DNA from 2 places in the Streptomyces sp. NBC_00988 genome. Region 1 is predicted to be linked to the other one. Evidence: riboswitches for the same ligand, from Rfam matches in the RefSeq annotation. Region 1 holds a riboswitch; the other holds the start of a gene.

What was found. Region 1 has a riboswitch for S-adenosylmethionine ahead of thrC (threonine synthase). Riboswitches for the same ligand answer to the same signal wherever they lie in the genome.
Region 2: another riboswitch for S-adenosylmethionine. It lies ahead of OG496_RS53690 (ABC transporter substrate-binding protein); the one in region 1 lies ahead of thrC (threonine synthase).

The regions. Positions count from the first base shown of each region.
Region 1 is NZ_CP108730.1:5,805,260-5,811,013, forward strand. Features, by position in the region: gene groL (chaperonin GroEL) at 1-611, opposite strand, end outside; gene OG496_RS26385 (cold-shock protein) at 953-1,159, opposite strand; gene OG496_RS26390 (MoaD/ThiS family protein) at 1,591-1,866, opposite strand; gene thrC (threonine synthase) at 1,925-3,220, opposite strand; SAM riboswitch class I at 3,236-3,382, opposite strand; gene OG496_RS26400 (glucosyl-3-phosphoglycerate synthase) at 3,573-4,517, shown strand; gene OG496_RS26405 (trehalose-6-phosphate synthase) at 4,623-5,754, shown strand, end outside.
Region 2 is NZ_CP108730.1:11,921,576-11,927,329, reverse strand. Features, by position in the region: gene OG496_RS53700 (ABC transporter permease) at 1-480, opposite strand, end outside; gene OG496_RS53695 (ABC transporter permease) at 484-1,569, opposite strand; gene OG496_RS53690 (ABC transporter substrate-binding protein) at 1,566-3,200, opposite strand; SAM riboswitch class IV at 3,433-3,542, opposite strand; partial or broken gene OG496_RS53685 (AAA family ATPase) at 3,619-4,155, opposite strand; gene OG496_RS53680 (LLM class flavin-dependent oxidoreductase) at 4,161-5,225, opposite strand; gene OG496_RS53675 (AAA family ATPase) at 5,507-5,754, opposite strand, start outside.

The sequences.
Region 1 (5,754 bases):
GTGGCGAAGTACGCCGAGATGTAGCCCTTGTCGAAGCGCATACCCTCGGTGAGCTCCAGCTCCAGACCGAAGGTCTGGGACTCCTCGACGGTGATGACGCCTTCCTTGCCGACCTTGTCCATCGCCTCGGCGATGAGCTCGCCGATCTGGCTGTCGGCGGCGGAGATGGAGGCCGTAGAAGCGATCTGCTCCTTGGTCTCCACGTCCTTGGCCTGCTCCAGCAGGGCACCGGAGACGGCCTCGACGGCCTTCTCGATACCGCGCTTGAGGGCCATCGGGTTGGCGCCCGCGGCTACGTTGCGCAGGCCTTCCTTGACGAGAGCCTGGGCGAGCACGGTCGCGGTGGTCGTACCGTCGCCGGCGACGTCGTCCGTCTTCTTGGCGACTTCCTTGACCAGCTCGGCGCCGATCTTCTCGTACGGGTCCTCCAGCTCGATCTCCTTGGCGATGGAGACACCATCGTTGGTGATCGTGGGGGCGCCCCACTTCTTCTCAAGGACGACGTTGCGGCCCTTGGGGCCGAGGGTGACCTTGACGGCGTCGGCGAGCTGGTTCATACCGCGCTCAAGGCCTCGCCGCGCCTCCTCGTCGAACGCGATGATCTTGGCCATGTGAAGTGGTCCTCCCGGACTGGGGTGGATTGCTCCGGACCGCGCTGGCGCCCGCGACGGACGGCTCGCCTGCCCCGTGGCTCCTTGCGCCACCTGGCCTGCGGGCCTCACCGACCCGATCCTTCGTTATCACTCTCACCTTCAGAGTGCTAACGCCAATGATTAGCACTCGGCATGGTCGAGTGCAAGCGGCTCCCAGGTTCTGGGCCCCATCCTTCGCGGGGCGCGCGAGGTGCGCACGGGGCATGCCGAAGGGCCCGTACCCCAGGAGGTGACCCCCCAGGAGTACGAGCCCTTCGGTGAGGAACGAAGAACGTCGCTGCTGTTCGTCGGCGCGTGCTTCAGCCGGTCGCGAGCCGGACCATGTCCGCCTGCGGCCCCTTCTGACCCTGCGAGATCTCGAAATCGACCCGCTGACCCTCTTCCAGGGTGCGGTAGCCGTCCATCTGAATCGCGCTGTAGTGGACGAAAACATCCGCACCACCGTCGACCGCGATGAAGCCGTACCCCTTCTCCGCGTTGAACCATTTGACGGTGCCCTGAGCCATGCCTAACTCCCCTATTACTGGCCCTTGCACGGACCCGCACTTCGCGGATCCGGGTCAGACCTCACCCCCCACAGGATTGGGGGCGTGCGCCGGAACGCGTCGACCGCGGCCGAATGTATCCGTCCAACTGCCGTCTGCAACAGGTCAATCCGACGAGAATTCCGGGCAGGACCGGTCGGGAATATACGGAGAATTCGTCCGACGTCAGGGCAAGTCGGGCCCGATAAAGGGAACATAAGGCGCAAAAAGACTGCACACTTTGGCTACTTCTCATCGCACGCGGAGCGGGTACTCATATGCGTCCGGCATGCGGAGTGGAGCGGGTTCCCCAACTGTACCCCGCTCAACCCTACAGAATTGCCCCCTCCGCTTCTCTCACGGAGGGGGCAATTCGATGAACTCTTGGTAATCGGCGTTACCGAGGGTAATTATCAGCCGCCGGCGACGGCCGGAATGATCGACACCCCGGCCCCGTCCGGAGTGGCCGTCTCCAGCCCCTGCTCGAACCGCACGTCGTCGTCGTTCACGTACACGTTGACGAACCGCCGCAGCTTGCCCTGATCGTCGAGCACGCGGGCGGAGATCCCGGTGTGGTTCTTCTCCAGGTCGCTGATGACCTCGGCGAGGGTGGCACCTTCGGCGGTCACTTCGGCCTGACCGCCGGTGTAGGTGCGCAGGATGGTGGGGATGCGGACGGAAACGCTCATGCTGATGACCTCCCGGTCAGGTGTGGCTTGTGGCTTTTGGGGGCGCCGAGGAACGACGCTAGGACGCGAGTCCAGCTTCCCTGAAGGACTCAAGGCTGGGCCGGATCGTCGCGGTGAGCCCCGTACCGGCCACCGCGTCCAGCGTCTTGAGACCGTCACCCGTGTTGAGGACCACCGTCGTCAGGGTCGGGTCCAGCAACCCGTTCTCGATCAGCTTCTTCGCCACACCGACGGTCACCCCGCCCGCGGTCTCCGCGAAGATCCCCTCGGTCCGGGCAAGCAACTTGATCGCGTCGACGACCTGCTCATCGTTGACGTCCTCGACAGCCCCGCCCGTACGCCGAGCGATGTCGAGGACATACGGCCCGTCCGCCGGGTTCCCGATCGCCAGCGACTTCGCGATCGTGTTCGGCTTCTGCGGCCGTACGACGTCATGCCCGGCCTTGTAGGCGACGGAAACCGGCGAACACCCTTCCGCCTGCGCCCCGAAGATCTTGTACGGCTTGTCCTCGACGAGCCCGAGCTTGATCAGCTCCTGGAGCCCCTTGTCGATCTTCGTGAGCTGCGACCCGGAGGCGATGGGAACCACGAGCTGGTCCGGAAGCCGCCACCCCAGCTGCTCGCAGATCTCGTAGGCGAGGGTCTTGGAGCCCTCCGCGTAGTACGGCCGGAGGTTGACGTTGACGAAGCCCCAGCCCTCGCCCGCCGGGTCACCGATCAGCTCGGAGCAGAAACGGTTCACGTCGTCGTAGTTGCCCTCGATGCCGACGAGCTCGCCGCCGTAGATCGCGGCCATGACGACCTTGCCCTGCTCCAGGTCGTGCGGGATGAACACGCAGGAGCGGAAGCCGGCCCGGGCCGCGGCGGCACCGACGGCGCCCGCGAGGTTGCCGGTGGAGGAGCAGGAGAGGGTGGTGAAGTTGAACGCGCGGGCGGCCTCGATGGCCTGCGCCACGACGCGGTCCTTGAAGGAGTGCGTCGGGTTGCCGGAGTCGTCCTTGACGAACAGCTTGCCCGCGTCGACGCCCAGTTCGCGGGCGAGGTTGTCGGCCTGGACGAGCTTGGTCCAGCCGGGGTTGATGTTCGGCTTGTCGGCCACGTCGGCGGGGACGGGCAGCAGGGGCGCGTACCGCCAGATGTTCGCGGGGCCCGCTTCGATCTGCTTGCGGAGCTCTTCGGTGTCGTAGGCCGAGAAGTCGTAGGCGATCTCCAGCGGGCCGAAACACTCCTCGCAGGCGAAGACCGGACCGAGCGGGACGCGGTGGCCGCACTCGCGGCAGGACAGCGCGGCGGCGGGGCCGAGATCAACGGCGTCTACGGAGTTCGTGGTGCTTGCAACAGTCTGCGCAGCCATGGAGGCGAGGCCCTTTCCTCATCTTCCTCACGACGCATTTCGCCATGAGACGGATTTGGCACCTTCCCGAGCCGGGAGCCTCGCCACAACAACGTGACAAGACCGGCTGGAGGGTTGCCGGGGCTTCAACGGGCCGTATCCCTCTGCCCCTCTGGATGAGCGGTGTTCAGTTGTGTATGCGGTTGTGTCACTTGCGTGAGCGTTGACGACCCCCGACATGCGATGGTCATCAGCGTTGTTCAAGACTGTAACCGAAGGCCAGGACAGTTGAGTGAGCCGTCCGAACCGCGAGACGGATCACCTACACAGGGTGATCGCCTCTCGCCGAGAGAACGCAGAGGAGCCGCGCAACGTGCTGAAGGAAGTCGAGCACTGGCTGAGCACCCGCTCCTGGTCCATGACCGACCGGCCGCTCCACAAGATTCTGGCCGCGAAGCACCGCACGGGCCAGTCGGTCTCCGTCGTGCTGCCCGCGCTCAACGAGGAAGCGACGGTCGGCGAGATCGTCGCGATCATCCGTCACGACCTCATGCAGCAGGTCCCGCTCGTCGACGAGATCGTCGTCGTCGACTCCGGGTCCACCGACCGCACCTCCGAGGTGGCCGCCGCGGCGGGCGCCCGGGTCGTGCACCGTGACGACATCCTGCCCCGCATCCCCGCCGTGCCCGGCAAGGGCGAGGTGCTGTGGCGCTCGCTGCTGGTGACGAGCGGCGACATCGTCGCGTTCATCGACGCGGACCTGAAGGAGTTCTCCTCGGACTTCGTCACCGGGATCGTGGGCCCGCTGCTCACCGACCCCGGCGTCGACCTCGTCAAGGCGATGTACGACCGCCCGCTCGGCGGCGCGGCCGGCCAGGGCGGACGCGTCACCGAGCTGATGGCCCGCCCGCTGCTGAACATGCACTGGCCGCAGCTGGCCGGTTTCGTGCAGCCGCTCGGCGGCGAGTACGCGGCCCGCCGCTCGCTGCTGGAGCAGCTGCCGTTCCCGGTCGGCTACGGCGTCGAGCTGGGCATGCTCGTGGACGCGCTGCACCTGGTGGGGCTGGACGCCCTCGCCCAGGTCGACGTCGGCGTGCGCAAGCACCGCCACCAGGACGGGCAGGCCCTGGGCCGGATGGCCGCGCAGATCTACCGCACGGCTCAGCTGCGACTGGCCCGCGGTCACCTCATCCGGCCGTCCCTCACGCAGTTCGAACGGGGCCCGGACGGCTTCGAGCCGCGCACGTACTCCGTGGACACGGAGGAACGCCCGCCGATGGCCGACATCACCGAGTACCAGTCACGCAAGGTCGCATAACCGCACAGTTACAGACGCTCACGGACGGTCGTATACGGACTCCTACGGTCCGCCGACGGCCGTCCGTACGTTTGAGCGTTTCCGGCCCGGGCTAGGTTGTGCCGTATGGCTTCTACGTCGTCCCCCTCGCCCGCGTCCGGTGCCGCTCAGGTGCTCGTCGCGTCCAATCGCGGCCCGGTCTCGTACGAGGTGGGCGACGACGGTTCGCTGCGCGCCAGGCGCGGTGGCGGCGGGCTGGTGTCCGGGCTGTCGGCGATCGGCCCGGACGCGGGCGCCCTGTGGGTGTGCTCGGCGCTGTCCGACGGCGACCGCGAGGCCGTACGGCGCGGGGTCGGCGAGGACGGCGTGCGGATGCTGGACATCCCGGCGGACGTACACGCCGACGCGTACAACGGCATCGCCAACTCCGTGCTGTGGTTCGTCCACCACATGCTGTACCAGACCCCGCTGGAGCCGGTCTTCGACGCGGAGTTCCGCCGCCAGTGGGCGTCGTACGAGACGTACAACCGGGCGTTCGCGGAGGCGTTGGCGGATGAGGCGGCGGAGGGTGCCGTCGCGATCGTGCAGGACTACCACCTGTGCCTGGTGCCGGGAATGCTGCGGGAGTTGAGGCCGGACCTGCGGATCGGCCACTTCTCGCACACGCCGTGGGCGCCGGCGGACTACTTCCGGATGCTGCCGGACGACATCCGTGAGCAACTGCTGACGGGCATGCTCGGCGCGGACCGCCTCGGCTTCCTCACCCACCGCTGGGCGGACGCGTTCACGGCCTGCTGTACGGAGTTCACCGGCGGCCTGGGCGACACCCGGATCGGTGTCCACGGCCTGGGCGCCGACGCCGACTTCCTGCGCGCCCGCTCGCACGAGCCGGACGTGGAGGAGCGGATCGTGGCTCTCCGGGAGGAAATCGGCGCGAACCGCAGGACCATCGTCCGTGTCGACCGCACCGAACTGTCCAAGAACATCGTGCGCGGGCTGCTGGCGTACCGCCAACTCCTCGACGACCACCCGGAGTTGCTGGAACAGGTCGTCCACGTGGCGTTCGCCTACCCGTCCCGGCAGGACCTCGCCGTCTACCGCGACTACACGGCCGAGGTGCAGCGGGTCGCGGACGAGATCAACTCGCGGTACGGGACGGCGGGTTGGACCCCGGTCGTGCTGCACGTCAAGGACGACTTCGCCCGCTCCCTGGCCGCGTACCGCCTCGCCGACGTGGCGCTCGTCAACCCGATCCGCG
Region 2 (5,754 bases), 6.1 Mb from region 1:
GCTGGACTGTCCGCCGCTGATCACGATCGACATGACGATGGCGAGCAGCAGCGGCGGGAACGCGTAGAGCGCGTCGGCCAGCCCCACCAGCAGCCGGTCAAGGCGCCCTCCGAGATAGCCGGAGGCCAGCCCGAGCACGGTGCCGGGAATCACGGAGAGCAGCAGCGCGGCGAGGATGATCTCCAACGCGGTCCTGGCACCCCACACCGTGCGCGAGAGCACGTCGTACCCGGCGATGGTGGTGCCCAGCGGATGCGCACTGCTGGGATGTTGCTGCGAGCCGAACAGCCGTCCCCCTTCCTGGAGTTGGGCGTATCCGTACGGGGCGAGGAGTGGCCCGAGGAGGGCGGTGAGGACGAACAGCACGGTGAGTACGGCGCCGGTGAGGAGCATGGCGCGCTGTACCGAGCCGCCGGTGCGCAGCCGTGCACGCAGGCGGTCCGGCAGCAAGGTGGGCCGTCGCACGAGGAGTTGGGCCACGGCTCAGTTCCTCACTCGGGGATCGATGAGGGCCGCGACCACGTCGACGAGGAAGTTCGTCACCGCCACGACGACGGCGAACAGGGCCACGATGCCCTGTACCGCCGGGAAGTCACGGACCGTCAGATAGTGGGCGAGTTCGTAGCCGAGGCCCTTCCACTCGAAGGTGGTCTCCGTCAGCACCGCTCCGCCGAGCAGCCCGGCGACCTGGAGTCCCAGGACGGTGACGACGGGGATCAGCGCGGGCCGGGTGGCGTGCCGGGTGACCAGGCGGAAGGGTGCGACGCCTCGGGAGCGGGCGGCCTCGACGTAGTCGGCGCCGAGGGTGCCGATCAGGTTCGTGCGGACCAGCCGCAGCAGGATGCCGGCGACGAGCAGACCCAGCGCCAGGCCGGGCAGTACGGCGTGCTTGAGCACGTCGGTGACGGCCGCGCCGTCGCCGCTGCGGACGGCGTCGAGGAGGTAGAAGCCGGTCGTGCTGGTCTGGTTCTGCAGGAAGAGCTGGACATCGGTGCTCGCCCGGCCGGACGCGGGCAGCCAGCCGAGCTGGATGGCGAAGACCAGCTTCAGCAGCAGGCCCACGAAGAACACGGGGGTGGCGTAGGTGAGGACGGCGAACAGGCGCAGTGCCGCGTCGGGCGCGCGGTCCCGGTACGAGGCCGCGACCATGCCCAGGGGTACGCCGACGGCGAGGGCCACGAGGAGGGCGTAGCAGGCGAGTTCGACGGTGGCGGCGCCGTAGGTGCCCAGGACGTGGGTGACCGGTTCGTTGTCGGTGACGGTGCGGCCGAAGTCGCCGGTCGCCAGGGACTTCAGGTAGTCCAGGTACTGGGTGAGCAACGGCCGGTCGTAGCCCGCCTGGTGGAGCTTCGCGTGGAGCTGGTCCGGGGTGAGCCGGTCGCCGAAGGCGGCGCTGATCGGGTCGCCGGTGGCGCGCATCAGGAAGAAGACCAGGCTGACCAGGATGAACACGGTGGGGAGGATGAGGAGGAAGCGGACCAGCAGGTAGCGGGCGAGTCCGTACCCGCCAGCGCCGTCGGCGGGGCTGCCGACGACGCCGGGGGTCGTCTCCTGGGTCAGGGCGCTCACTTCGTCGACAGTCCTGCCCAGCGGAAGGTGTACGCGCTGGTCAGCGCGTCCGGCACACCGCCGACATCGGTGCGGGTGACGATCGCGGTGGACCCCTGGAGCAGCGGCAGCAGCGGCACCTGCGCGGCGGCCTTGTCCTGGGCCTGCTTGAGGAGTTCGGCGCGCTTGGCCGCGTCGGTCTCGGTCTCCTCCTTCTGGATCAGCGACCGTACGGCGGGGTCGTCGTAGCCGTTGGCGACCCAGCTGTTGGCCGAGTAGAAGGGCGAGAGGTAGTTGTCGGCGTCCAAGTAGTCGGCGTACCAGCCGAGTTGGTAGAGCGGGTAGAGGTGCTTGACGCGGTCCTTGCCGTACTGGGTCCACTCGGTGGACTGGAGGTTCACCTTGAACAGCCCCGTCGCTTCGAGCTGGGTCTTGACGAGCGCGTACTCGTCGGCCGAGGACGAGCCGTAATGGTCGCTGTTGTACTGGAGGTTGAGGGTGACGGGAGTGGTCACCTTCGCCGCCTTCAGCCGTGCGGCGGCCACTGTCTTGTCGGGGCCGCCCTTCTTGTCGCCGTAGAGCGACTTGAAGGAGTCGGTGGCGCCGGTGAGTCCGTCGGGCACCGAGCTGTACAGCGGCTGGTAGCTGTTCTTGTAGACCTGCTGGGCGAGTTGGGCCCGGTCGACGGAGTCGGCGACGGCCTGGCGGACGGCCAGCGCCTTGGTCTTGTCGGCGTCCTTGGTCTTGGTGCCGTAGGGCTGGGTCTGGAGGTCGAAGACGATGTAACGGATGCCGTTGCCGGAGCCGGTGTGGACCTTGATGTCCTTCTTCTTGGCCAGGTCGTCGAGGTCGGCGGTGGTGAGGGTGCGGTAGACGGCGTCGACGGTGCCCTGCTGGACGTCGAGCTTCAGGTTGCTGGCGTCGGTGTAGTACTTGAGCTGGATGTTCTTGGTCTTCGGGGTGCCCAACTGGCCGCCGTAGGCGCTGTTTTCGGTGAAGGAGACGAGCGAGTTCTTGTCGTAGTCAGTGACGCCGTACGGGCCGTTCCAGGGCTTGGCCGTGACGATGGCCTTGTCGTCGAGGATCTTGTCCGCGGGGAAGGTCTGTTCGTCGACGACGTAGCCGGCCGCGGTGGACAACACCTGGGGGAACAGAGTGTCGTTGGCGGACTTGAGGGTGAAGACGACCGTGGTCGGTGACGGGGCGGCGACCGAGGCGAGGTTGTACAGGAGCGACGAGGGGCCGTTCTCGTCGGCGATCTTCAGGGTCCGGTCGAAGCTGAACTTGACGTCGGAGGAGGTGAGTTGGTGACCGTTCGCGAACTTCAGGCCCTTCCTGAGCGTCACCGTGTATTGCTTGGGACCCGTCAGTTCGATGCCGGTGGCGAGGTCCGGGGAGACCTCGGTGGCGCCGTTCCTCACGCTGAGGAGGGTCGCGTAGACCTCGCTCTCGATGGTGCCGGAGCCCGCGTCCCAGGCGCCCGCCGGGTCGAGGCTGGTCACCTGGTCGGTGGTGCCGACGGTGATCGTCGGACCGCCGGAAGCAGCGGTGGTCCTGCTGCTGGTGCAGCCGGTGAGGGCGACCAGGAAGGCCGTGCCGAGGGACAGGGCGCCGAGGGGCCGAAGAGGTCTGTGGGTGCTGGAGTGTGCCATGGCTGGTCTCTGTCTCCGCATGGGTGGGTGCGCGAAAGGGGTGCGGCGGCAGGACATGCCGGGCGCGCGCTGTCGCGTGAAGGGTGAGGGTGGAGGTGCCGCGCGAGGAACGGGTCAGCTGTGACAGAGACAGCTGGAGACCAGCAGCAGATCCACATGACGCCGGGAGCACAGCACGAGGCCGGTTGCCACGTCGTCCTCCTAGGGGTGTCGCCGGCAACTGAGGCCGGTGGGAACGCACTTGCAGAACAGGAACATCCGCCGAGCCGTCACCTGGGGCACCCCACTGCGTCGAGGGTTGCCGTCCGGCCAGCCAGGGCTTGATCACCGGAACTCGTAGCTCGCGCTCACCGTAGATCGACTGTTCTTCCGGCGTCAAGACGCCCCCGGGCCTCGCACCGGTGCGAGGGGAAAGCACTCACCGCCGCGGCAGGAGCTGGAGTCGATCGAGGTGGTGGAGAAGGGAGTTGAGCGATTCCCGCGGTCGGTCCCCGGCGGTGTCGAGGGTGATGTGGTCACGGTTCCAGGGTTCTTAGTCCCGCCGGCGGACCTGCTGCCAGTCCGGAAGCGGCAGATCGGGAATGTCGACCGACCGGGATGTCACCCGCTGCCGATGCTCGGCCGGATCCGAGCAGATCACTTCGACCTCCACGACCGGAACGCCCGCCCGGGCCCCCACGTCGCGCCAGCTGTCGCGGGTGACGGCCAGCGGATTGACCGACTCCGCGATCACGGTGAGACCCTGCCGGAGGTGTTCCTCGGCCAGGGCGTACCCGACGACGTAGCCGGCCGGCCCGACGGGATGCCGCGCCAGGCCAGAGCGGACGAGGGCCTGCTCGATGGTGTCGACGCGCAGGTGTACCGCCCCGATGCGTGCGGCCAGGAGTCGGGACAGCGTGGTCTTCCCGGTGCCGGGGAGTCCGCCGATGACGACGAGGACGGCGTTCGACAGCACGCGGATCAGCGCAGCCGGGGCAGGAGTTGGTCTCCGACGCGGATGATCTCCTGTTTGTAGGGCGTGTCGGAGAGGACGAAGTGGGTGATGCCGAGCTTGCGGTAGTTGTCCAGCGCCGTGGCCACGGCGGCGGCGGAGCCGACCAGCCAGGTCGTCGCCGCTCCCCCGCCGCCGAACCTGCCCGGTGTGGTGTAGAGGCAGGTGTCGAGCACCTCGCCCCGGGCGGCGAGGTCGTAGAGCCGCTGCTGTCCGACGGCCGCCTTCCGGTTCCCCGTCCAGGTCAGCTCGTCACCTGGGCCGGCCGCCATGCGCGCGACCCTCTCCTGCGCCGCCCGCCACGCCTCCTCCGTGGTGTCGCGCACCACGGTGGTGATCCGCAGGCCGAATTCGAGTGGCCGGTGCCGACGGCCGACCTGGTCGCTCAACGCCCTGAGCCGGTCGACGCGTTCGGCGAGTCCGGCGAGGGGTTCGCCCCAGAAGAGCTGCACGTCCGCCTCGGCCGCCGACACCCGCTCGGCGGCCTCGGACGCGCCGCCGAAGTAGAGCGTCGGATGTGCTCTGCCGGCCGTCGTCCAGGGGCGGGGCGCGACCGTGGAGCCGCTCACCTGGAAGTGGTCACCGGCGAACGTCACGTCCTCCTCGGTCCACAGTCGTCGTACGAGATGCAGGAACTCCTGGGTGCGCGCGTACCGTTGGGCCGGATCGCTGCGGGTGTCGCCGTAGGCGGCCAGGTTGTCGAGGCCGCTGACGATGTTGACGAGGACCCGGCCGCGGCTGAGCTGGTCCAGGGTCGCCGCCGCGGCGGCGAAGTGGGCCGGCTGCCAGTAGCCGGGACGAATCGCGATCAGGGGCTTGAAGGTGGTGGTCCGGGCGGCGAGCGCGGTGGCGACGGTGAAGGTGTCGGGACGTCCCCACCCGGTGCCCAGGAGCGCGCCGCCCCAGCCGTGCCGCTCGGCGGTGCGCGCGAGGTCGGTGGAGTACTCGATGGAGCCCCAGCCGTCCGTCGTGTCGTCGCCGCGGTGGCCCGGCTCGACGGTGTTGGGGATGTACCACAGGAATTCCGGGCTCATCGTGCTTCCGATCGCAGCGTGACCGACGGCGGACCGAGGGGTGCCCGGGTCGGTGAGTGCAGGGGGCGTCCGTCGAACCGCGGCCGAGGTCGGCCGGGAGGAGGGGAACGCGGCGTGGATCTGTGGATCTGCGAGCCGTGGATCAGAGGATCAACACAGGGCGCTGGACACGCGGACGAGGTCGACGCAGCGCTCCTTGGTGAGCAGCAGGACCTCGGTCATGTGATCGAGTTTCCGAGGCATCGACCCCAATGTCAATGCGCCCCGGGTCGGCGGGGTCATCACACCGAGAGCCGCGCCATGGTCTCCGCGATCGACGCCACCCGATCGGCGATGTCACCGGCCGGCACCTCCACGAGGTCGTAGCCGAACCGCCGATAGCTCTGTTCGTGGATCCGCTCGAACTCCAGGGACTCCTGGTAGCTGATCCGGCGTGCGGCGGTCGGTTCACAGAATCCGATGGTGCGGACGAAGAAGACGTGCCGTTCGTAGACCCGCTCGCGGGTGATCCTGTCGATCTCGGCGGAGA